3 regions of the Cohnella suwonensis genome follow, and region 3 is predicted to be linked to each of the others. Evidence: predicted binding sites of a transcription regulator. Region 3 holds the regulator's gene; each other region holds the start of a gene.
What was found. The regulator LexA, encoded in region 3, represses DNA repair genes until DNA is damaged. The targets are predictions, from matches to a motif close to CGAACATATGTTCG.
Positions count from the first base shown of each region.

Region 1: addB (helicase-exonuclease AddAB subunit AddB) is a predicted target of LexA. The motif match lies at 2,082-2,095, and genes of this name have one in related genera.
Region 2: uvrB (excinuclease ABC subunit UvrB) is a predicted target of LexA. The motif match lies at 1,789-1,802, and genes of this name have one in related genera.

Region 1 is NZ_JBHSMH010000001.1:6,995-10,272, forward strand. Features, by position in the region: gene ACFPPD_RS00050 (class I SAM-dependent rRNA methyltransferase) at 69-1,460, shown strand; gene ACFPPD_RS00055 (hypothetical protein) at 1,583-1,804, shown strand; gene addB (helicase-exonuclease AddAB subunit AddB) at 2,173-3,278, shown strand, end outside.
Region 2 is NZ_JBHSMH010000041.1:201,290-204,567, reverse strand. Features, by position in the region: gene uvrB (excinuclease ABC subunit UvrB) at 1-1,725, opposite strand, end outside; gene ACFPPD_RS13640 (SPFH domain-containing protein) at 1,918-2,955, shown strand; gene ACFPPD_RS13635 (TFIIB-type zinc ribbon-containing protein) at 2,973-3,278, shown strand, end outside.
Region 3 is NZ_JBHSMH010000005.1:141,572-144,849, forward strand. Features, by position in the region: gene ACFPPD_RS02800 (HAD family hydrolase) at 1-91, opposite strand, end outside; gene ACFPPD_RS02805 (hypothetical protein) at 104-622, opposite strand; gene ACFPPD_RS02810 (DUF896 domain-containing protein) at 645-836, opposite strand; gene ACFPPD_RS02815 (LysM peptidoglycan-binding domain-containing protein) at 1,017-1,412, opposite strand; gene lexA (transcriptional repressor LexA) at 1,583-2,206, shown strand; gene glnA (type I glutamate--ammonia ligase) at 2,531-3,278, opposite strand, start outside.

The DNA.
Region 1 (3,278 bases), on a different contig from region 3:
GGCGCACCTCCCCTAATGACTATGCGCGCTAAGGACAAGTTTATGAACGGAGAAGGAGTGGACGGCGAATGGGTAATCAAGCGGCGGTATGGTTGAACAAAGGAAGGCGGCCTCGGTTGGAGGAAGGCCATCCTTGGATATACGCGAGCGAAATCGCGAAGACGGAAGGCGAGGCGACGCCGGGCGATCTCGTGGAAGTGAGAGATCACCGCGGGCTGTATTTGGGGACGGGGTATTGGAATCCGGCCTCCCAGATGACCGTGCGGCTCGTGTCGTACGAGCCGCTGGAGAAGATGGATGCCGAATTTTTCAAGCGGCGTTTCGAACGCGCGGCCGTCCATCGTACCCGGTTTCTGGGGGATAGCGTCTCGTGCCGTCTCGTGTACGGGGAAGCGGATTTCGTTCCTGGCCTCGTCGTCGACCGGTTCGGGAACGTCTTGGTCGTCCAAGTGCTGACGTTAGGCATGGAAAACGCCAAGGAAGCGTGGCTCGAAGCGTTGATAGAAGTGTTCTCCCCGCAAGGCGTCTACGAGCGGAGCGACGTCGGCGTCCGCGTGCTGGAAGGGCTGGAAGAACGGACGGGCGTCCTGTACGGGGAATGTCCTCGGCATATCGAGATCGAGGAGAACGGGCTCAAAGTGCAAGTCGATATCGTAGGCGGACAGAAGACCGGCTACTTCTTCGACCAACGGGAAAACCGGGCGTCCATCGCCCCGCTGATCAAAGGCTGGGGAGCGCGCAGCGGCATCAAGCTCGAGGAACGAGAGACGGCGGAAGGCGGGATGGCGAAGGTGCCGGTGAACGCTAACGGCGGCTTGGTCACGTTCCCTTATTGGGACGGCGCGACCGTGCTAGAGTGCTTCGCCCATACGGGAAGCTTCACGTTGCACGCATGCGATTACGGGGCGAAGAAGGTGACGTGCCTCGACATCTCCGAGCACGCTTTGGAGACGGCCCGCCATAACGTCGCGATCAACGGCTTTACCGACCGCGTCGAATTCGTCGCGGCGGACGCGTTCGAATATTTGCGAGGCCAGGTTTCGGGACGCGACGAACGCCAAGCGAGGGCGAACGCCAAGGCGTCGGGCGCCAAGGTGGACACGTCCAAGCCGCTCGGTTCCGAAGGACGGACGTGGGACGTCATCATTCTCGATCCGCCGGCTTTCGCCAAGACGAAGAGAGCGGTCGAAGCCGCTTGCCGCGGGTATAAGGATATCAACCTGCAGGCGATGAAGCTGCTGAACGAGGGCGGATATCTCGTGACCGCGAGCTGCTCCTACCACGTTCGGCCGGAGCTGTTCCTCGAGACGATCCAGGAAGCGGCGAAAGACGCAGGCAAGATTATCCGCCGCGTCGAGTGGCGCGGGGCGGGCAAAGACCATCCGATGCTCGCCGGCGTGGAAGAAGGCCATTACTTGAAATTCGGCATTTTCGAGGTTCGCAGCCGCAAAGAATTGTAAGAACGGCAAATCGTTAAGAAAATGTTAGCGTTCGGCAAAGGAATTTCATCCCTCTCCGGTAACATTCCTAACGCCTTCGGATTACTTTTAGATCATAGGCAAGGAAACGGGAGGGATGTAGCATGGTGAACGAGGTCATCTTGTTCGGCAAAAGGGCGGTGCCGCTCGATAACCGGGCCAAGGCGCCGAGCAGCCGAAGCCGGTTCGACAGCCGGATGAGACTTCTGAAGAACGATTTGGATTTCCGGCGCCGCTGGAAACACGTCGCTTACGTCGAGCTATGGTCGGACGCAGCTATCTTCAAGTACGACGACGGCACGAAGTGGTATATGAATATTTCGTAAAGCAAAGCGCATCAATTCCGACAACCTGCAAAAGTGCAGTTTATTCGGTGAAAAATCGTCAAAACGACTCAACCTGCAAAAATGCAGTTTGCTGAGTCGAAATGGACTGTTTTGCTGGAAAAGCCGTAAACAACCTGCATATTTGCAGGTTGTCCTTGAACGTTGAATATACGAGCCAAACAACCTGCATATTTGCAGGTTGTTTGGCTTTTTCGTTAGCCATAGTAGCCCTCGAGCTTCTTTTATTCGTCGCCTTATCCAATTTGTGTCGTTTGAGCGAACGCCTGTGCGCCTAAGGGGCGCCTATGATACAATGGAAAAGTTGAGATTTTCGTCGGAAAAGATAGATTCAGAAGGAGGTGCGCTCCATGTCGCTCAGGCTGATCACGGGCCGTTCGGGCAGCGGAAAGACGACATTCGTATTGGACGAAATCAGGGAGAAGATCCGACGGGACCCGCTCGGACCTCCGCTCGTGCTGCTCGTTCCCGAGCAGGCGACGTTCCAAGCCGAATACGCGATGGCGACGACGCCCGGAATGACGGGCTTCATGAGGGCGCAGGTGCTAAGCTTCCGCAGGCTCGCTTTCCGGGTCATGCAGGAAACCGGCGGCGCCGCCGTCGTGCCGATCCACGACAACGGCAAAGCGATGCTCTTACATAAAGTTCTGGAGGCGCGCCGGGAAAGTTTGCGCCTGTACCGGGGAGGCAAGTCCGAGAACGGCTTGATTACGGGAATCAACGGGCTGCTGACGGAGATGAAGCGTTACGGCATCGACAGCCCGAAGCTGGCCGATCAAGCGGCCGCGGCGGCCCGCCGGGCTTCCGGCGACCCGCGGGCGGCGTTGCTCGCGGACAAGCTGCACGACTTGTCGCTCGTCTACGCGGACATGGAGAAGGAATTGTCCGGCCACTGGCTGGACGGGGAGGACATGCTCGGCTGGCTAGCCAAAGGAGCGGCGACGGCGCCGTTCCTCGAAGGCGCGGAAATCTGGGTCGACGGATTCCACGGCTTTACGCCGACCGAATTCGACGTCGTCGAAGCGCTTCTGCGCAAAGCGCCTCGGGTGAGCGTCGCGCTTTGCTTGGACCGATTTTATGCAGCGGGGGAAAGACCGGACGAACTGGAATTGTTCCATCCGACCGCGGAGACGTCCGCGCAGCTATGCGAAATGGCGGAAGCGACGGGAGCCGGCATCGAAGCGGCCGTCGAGTTGTCCTCCGAAGCCGGGGGCGCGGGTCCCCGATTCTCGAATAACGAGGCGCTAGCCTTCTTGGATCGCCATTGGAGCAATCGCCGGCGCTGGGACGAATCCGCCGGACCTCGGCCGGGATCGTCGGGCTTCGGTCTCTCCTTGCACGCGTCGGCGAACCGCCGGGCGGAGGCGGAAGCCGTCGCCCGCGACATGCTGTCGCGCGTCAAGGAGCAGGGCGGGCGCTGGCGCGATATGGCGGTGTTCGTCAGGAAAATGGACGA
Region 2 (3,278 bases), on a different contig from region 3:
GTCGGTCTCGCCGATCGCCCGCTCCATCGACTCGGTGATGCGGTCGCCGTACATGATGACCCGTCCGCCGGCGTTCCGGGCGGCGCGTCCGATCGTCTGGATGAGCGACCGTTCGGAACGAAGGAACCCTTCCTTGTCGGCGTCGAGAATGGCGACGAGCGACACCTCCGGCAAGTCGAGGCCTTCCCGGAGCAAGTTGATCCCGATCAGCACGTCGAACGTGCCGAGGCGAAGATCGCGCAAGATGGCCATCCGCTCCAACGTCTTGATATCGGAGTGAAGATAACGCACCTTGATGCCGACTTCCTTCATATAGTCGGTCAGGTCTTCGGACATCTTCTTCGTCAATGTCGTGACGAGTACCCTCTCGTCCTTCGCGATCCGGTCGCGAATCTCGCCGAGCAGGTCGTCGATCTGCCCCTTCGTCGGGCGCACCTCGATGATCGGATCGATGAGTCCGGTCGGGCGGATGATCTGCTCGACGACCGTCGGCGTCTGTTCGAGCTCGTAAGGGCCCGGCGTCGCCGAGACGAACACGAGCTGCTTCGCCTTCTCTTCGAATTCCTCGAAGCGGAGCGGCCGGTTGTCCTTGGCGGACGGCAAGCGGAAGCCGTGCTCGACGAGCACCGTCTTCCGCGCTTGGTCGCCGTTGTACATCGCCCGCAGCTGCGGCAAAGTCACGTGGGACTCGTCGATGACGATCAGGTAGTCGTCCGGGAAGAAGTCCATGAGCGTGTACGGAGTCGCCCCGCGCTCCCGGAACGTCATCGGCCCCGAGTAGTTCTCGATGCCGGAACAGAACCCCATCTCCGCCATCATCTCGAGGTCGTACCGAGTGCGTTGCTCGAGCCGCTGCGCTTCGAGCAGCTTGCCGGCGTCTCTCAGTTCGACGAGACGTTCCTCCAGCTCCCGCTCGATGTTGACGAGCGCTCTCTTCATCTTCTCCTCGCCCGTCACGAAGTGAGAGCCCGGGAAGATGACGACGTGATCGCGCACGCCCGTAATCTCGCCCGTGAGCACGTCGATCTCCGTGATCCGTTCGATCTCGTCGCCGAACATCTCGACGCGAATGGCCGAGTCCCCGCGCGAGACGGGGAAAATCTCGATGACGTCGCCGCGCACGCGGAACGTTCCCCGCACGAAGTTCAAGTCGTTGCGCTCGTATTGGATGTCGATCAGCTTATGCAAAATGTCGTTGCGCGACTTCTCCATGCCGACCCGCAGGCTAAGGCGCAAATCCCGGTACTCTTCCGGGGAACCGAGACCGTAGATGCACGAGACGCTCGCCACGATAATGACGTCGCGGCGTTCGAACAAGGAGGCCGTCGAGGAGTGGCGCATCTTATCGATCTCGTCGTTGATGCTGGAATCCTTCTCGATGTACGTGTCCGTGGAAGGGATATACGCTTCCGGCTGGTAGTAGTCGTAGTAGCTGACGAAGTATTCCACCGCGTTCTCCGGGAAAAATTCCTTGAACTCGCTGCACAGCTGCATCGCCAGCGTCTTGTTGTGCGCGATGATGAGCGTCGGCTTGTTCACCTTGGCGATCGTCTGCGCGATCGTGAACGTCTTGCCCGTGCCCGTCGCTCCGAGCAGCGTCTGAAATCTCTTTCCGTTGACGATGCCTTCCGCCAATTGGCCGATCGCCGAAGGTTGATCCCCCGACGGTGTATATTCCGAGACGAGCTTGAACGTATTGTTTTCCGGTTCCAACACTGCCGTCATCTCCCTATCCCCTCCCGATTCGTTCTTTCATAAGGTACTCTATCGTCATGATTCGCGTTTATCCGAATGTGTGTTCCCATACTCCGATATTATAGCCTTTTCCTTCCTTATCGTCAAAAAAAGTCCGCCGACAACCCGCTTCGGATTTCTGGTATGATGAGGGAAAACGGAAACCAGCTGGGAGCGTGAAGCATGGGTTTGTTCGATTTCATTAAAGGCCAGTTCATCGAGGTGATCGAATGGCTGGATGACCGAGGCATCATCGTCTACCGGTTCCCCGCGTACGATAACGCGATCAAGATGGGAGCCAAGCTGATCGTGCGTGAATCCCAAGCGGCGATCTTCGTGAACGAGGGGCAGCTCGCCGACGTGTTCGGTCCGGGCACGCATACGCTCCAAACCCAGAATCTGCCGGTGCTTACCGCGCTCAATTCGTGGAAGCACGGCTTTAATTCCCCGTTCAAATCGGATGTTTACTTCGTCAGCACGGCGAACTTCACCGATCTGAAATGGGGCACGACGAATCCGGTCATCATGCGCGATCCCGAATTCGGCATGATCCGCATGCGCGGATTCGGCACTTACGCGGTCAAGGTCGGGGATCCCGCGTTGTTCTTGAAGGAAATCTTCGGCACGAAGCAAGAGCTGACGACGGCCGCGATTACCGGCTACTTGAAATCGATCATCGTATCGGGCCTCAGCGACCTGCTCGGTGAAGCCAAAATTCCGGTCGCCGACTTGGCCAGCTCCTACGACGAACTCGGACAGCTGGCGATCGGCCGGCTGCAGCCGCGCTTCGCCGCGCTCGGACTTACTCTGTCGGGCGTGACGATCGAGAACATCTCGCTTCCGGAGGAAGTCGAAAAGATGATCGACAGACGGTCGTCGATGAATATCGCCGGCAACCTCGACCAATATATGAAGTTCCAGACGGCCGAAGCGATCCGCGACGCGGCGAACCAACCGGACGGCGGCATCGCGGGAACCGGCGCGGGTCTCGGCGCGGGCATGGCGATGGGGCAAATGATGTCGCAAATGATGAACCAGACGGCGGCGCGCGCGGCGGACCCGCAACAAACGCAACCTCCGCAACAAATGCCCGCGGCGCAACCGGCGTCACCGTCGAATGCCGGAGCGGGGCCGTCTGCCGGCAAAAAATTTTGCTCCGAGTGCGGCGGCAAGCTCACGGAGAACGCGAAGTTCTGCTCCGAATGCGGCAGCAAAATCTGACGAAGGAGTCCGATCCCATGACGAACGAGACCGGCGCCGCGGCGGCGGCCATCCGTTTTCCTTGCGCGGCTTGCGGGGGAGCTATGGCCTTCGATACGGAAAGCCAGAACCTGAAATGCCAATACTGCGGCGACGAGCAGCAGATCGACAGCGTCGCCGGCGAGCAGAAGGAGCACGCCTTCGACGACGCGAACGAGGACCTCGACGCCCTGCACGATTGGGGTACGGCGCAGCGGGCCGTCCATTGCGAAGCGTGCGGCGGCGAGACGCTCATCCCCGGCGGACAGACGACTTCTACATGCGTATTCTGCGGTTCTCCGAAA
Region 3 (3,278 bases):
TCCTGCACGTTTCTTTGAACGCTTCGCTTACGCTGCGATCGTCCCATAATAACGTATCGTCCAAATCGAAAAGCACGGCCTTAACCGTCATGCTGCCTTCTCCTCACTTTGCCTTGACTTCCCAGTCGATATGATGAAGCTCGGCGAACGCCTTGAGCCTTTGTTCCATGTCATGAATCGGAAAACGGTTCATCAGCTTCGAGAACACCCAATTGGCGCCCTTCACCGACTCGACGATCACGTATCCGGGCTGAATGGTGATTTTACGGATTTCGCCCGGACGAAGCGTCTTATAACCCGTGAATTTGCGCGTTTCGAGCGTATCGCGCGTCACGGACAAATAAGGCCGACGCAAGTAGTAGAATACGGCGAGAACGACGTAACAGCCGACAGTCAACCAGAACATCGTCGGATCTTGCATGAAGTCCTTCGACCAAGGCTGCGCGAGCGTCACGTACAGTACGATCAGCATGAGCAACATCACGGGAACGACATAGTTGCGCCCCTTGAATCGGTCGACTTGCGGTCCGCTCGAAGTAATACCCTTCTTGCCATCCTTCTTGCGGCGTTTGTTGATTTCTTTCGAATTTTTCGAGACCATGCGTTCCCACGAGCGGGACATAAGCTTCCTCCTTAGTGACCTTTCAATGCTTGATCGTCGAATCGTCGTCGACGACTTCGATACGATCCAGCTCCTGACGGAAATTTTGCTTGAAGATCGCAATGTATTGGCGACGGAGACTGTCGCGTTCGGCCATTTCGCTTTCATTTAAGCCTTCCTTTTTATTTTTACGGGATAGCTCATTGATTCGCGTGATCAGACGATCCATATCCATCGTATACTCGCTCCCTTCTTTTTATCTTCTCTACTTTGCCATTTCGCCGGAGCGATTGTCAAGAAAAGCGACCCGGTCGGACGACAAAGAACGGGAAATTCAAAAAAGACCGGCACACGCCGATCTTGTCAATATTCACAATATAAAGGAAATCGAATCGAATGGCTTGCGACGCCGGGTTCAGGGCAATATGCTCTCCGGCAGGATCAACTGCTGACCGACGTCGACTTGCGAAGACGTCAGCGCGTTGCGCTTCTGGATCTCGTGAACCGCTTTGCGCGTATCCATGCCATCTTTCTTATTGGCGTTCGCGATTCCCCATAGCGAGTCTCCGCTGTCGATGGAAACGACGACCTCGTGAGCTTGGACGGGAACGGACTCTCCGGAAGAAGCAAATACGCGTACGAGCGTAAAGCCGCTGAACAGCAGCAAGAAGGCGATCAGGAAAAAGAAGCCTCTGGCAATTCGCCAATTGAACGAAGAAGCTTTGCGTCTTGACGAAGACGTATAAACATAAGTAGAAGATTTATGATGAGATGAAGTTGCAGGAGCAGTCGATACCCAAGTATGTACCATTTCATTGTCCCCCAAACATTTGTTCTCGTTTGATCTGAAGTAATCGTAACACGAACATACGTGCCTGTCAACAAAATTTGGAACGTTTGTTCTGAAGAACGAATGTTTGTGCGAACTCCGGTTCTGTGCTATAATTTGTCATCATGAGCTCATACATAGGAGGGCTAGGCGTGTCCAAGATGTCCAATCGCCAGAATTCCATACTCGAATTCATTAAGAACGAAGTTCGCGACAAAGGTTATCCCCCTTCCGTCCGGGAGATCGGGGAAGCGGTAGGCCTCGCGTCCAGCTCCACCGTCCATGGCCATCTCGACCGCCTGGAGAAGAAAGGCCTCATCCGCCGAGACCCTACGAAGCCTCGCGCGATCGAGATTCTCGGAGACGAGGACGATGCGATCTACAAGATCTCCGCGTCCATCCGTCCGATCCCGCTCGTCGGCAAAGTCACGGCAGGCGTCCCCATTACCGCCCAGGAGAACATCGAGGAATATTATCCTCTTCCCGTCAGCATGGTCGGCGATCAGCCCGTCTTCATGTTGTCGGTCGTCGGCGAGAGCATGATCGAAGCCGGCATCCACGACGGCGACTACGTGATCGTCAGGCAGCAGCCGACGGCCACGAACGGCGATATCGTAGTGGCGATGACGGATGAGAACGAAGCGACCGTCAAGACGTTCTACAAGGAGCGCGACCACATTCGCCTCCAACCGGAGAACGCCAGCATGGAGCCGATCCGGCTTCCGAACGTCAGCATTCTTGGCAAGGTTATCGGCTTAATCCGTTCCGTTATGTAAAACAACGAACCCCGCCCCTTTCGCTTCGGCGAAGGGGGCGGGGTTTGCGTTATGAGGCGCGGAATTAAACGAATAGAGAACATGCGTTCCGACAACAGCACCTCACATCGTGGCACCAATGATATATGAACATACGTACCATTAGCAGTAGCGCCCGCAGTCAATAATGTGATCTTCGACCATCCACGGTACGTTTGCGGTGGTTGAGCACAATTATTGTGCGCAAGGCGTGCAGTTGAGGCTCGTTTGCGGTGGTTGAACCCATCGACAGCAAAAAGCCCCTTGTTCGCATCAATGCGAACAAGGGGCTAATATCGAAAAACGTCAATACATCGTCAAGTACTGGTCGCGTTCCCATTGGTGAACCTGCGTGCGGTACATATCCCACTCGATTTCCTTCAGCTCGTAGAAGTGGCTGAGCGCATGATCGCCGAGCGCTTCGCAGATGACGTCGTCGCGGAGCAGTTCCGCGAGCGCTTCTTTGAGGTTGATCGGCAAGCTCGGGATGCCCGCATCCATCCGTTCTTCTTCGCTCATCACGTAGATGTTGCGGTCGACGGGAGCCGGAATCGACATTTTGTTCGCGATGCCGTCGAGGCCCGCTTTCAGCATAACCGCAAGCGCCAAGTACGGGTTCGCCGCAGGATCCGGATTACGCACTTCGATGCGCGTGCTCAATCCGCGGGAAGCCGGGATGCGGATCATCGGACTGCGGTTGCTCGCCGACCAAGCAACGTAACAAGGAGCTTCGTAGCCCGGCACGAGACGTTTGTACGAGTTGACGGTCGGGTTCGTGATCGCCGCGATGCCGCGCGCGTGGCGCAGGACGCCTGCCATGTATTGACGGGCGACGGCGCTCAGGCCGAGCTTATCGTTCGCGTCGTAGAACGCGTTCTCGTTGCCGCGGAACAGCGACTGATGCGCGTGCATCCCGGAACCGTTCATGCCGAACAACGGTTTAGGCATGAACGTCGCGTGCAAGCCGTGCTGGCGGGCGATCGTCTTGACGACGAGCTTGAACGTCTGAATCTGGTCGGCCGCCTTGATGGCCGGCGCGTATTTGAAGTCGATC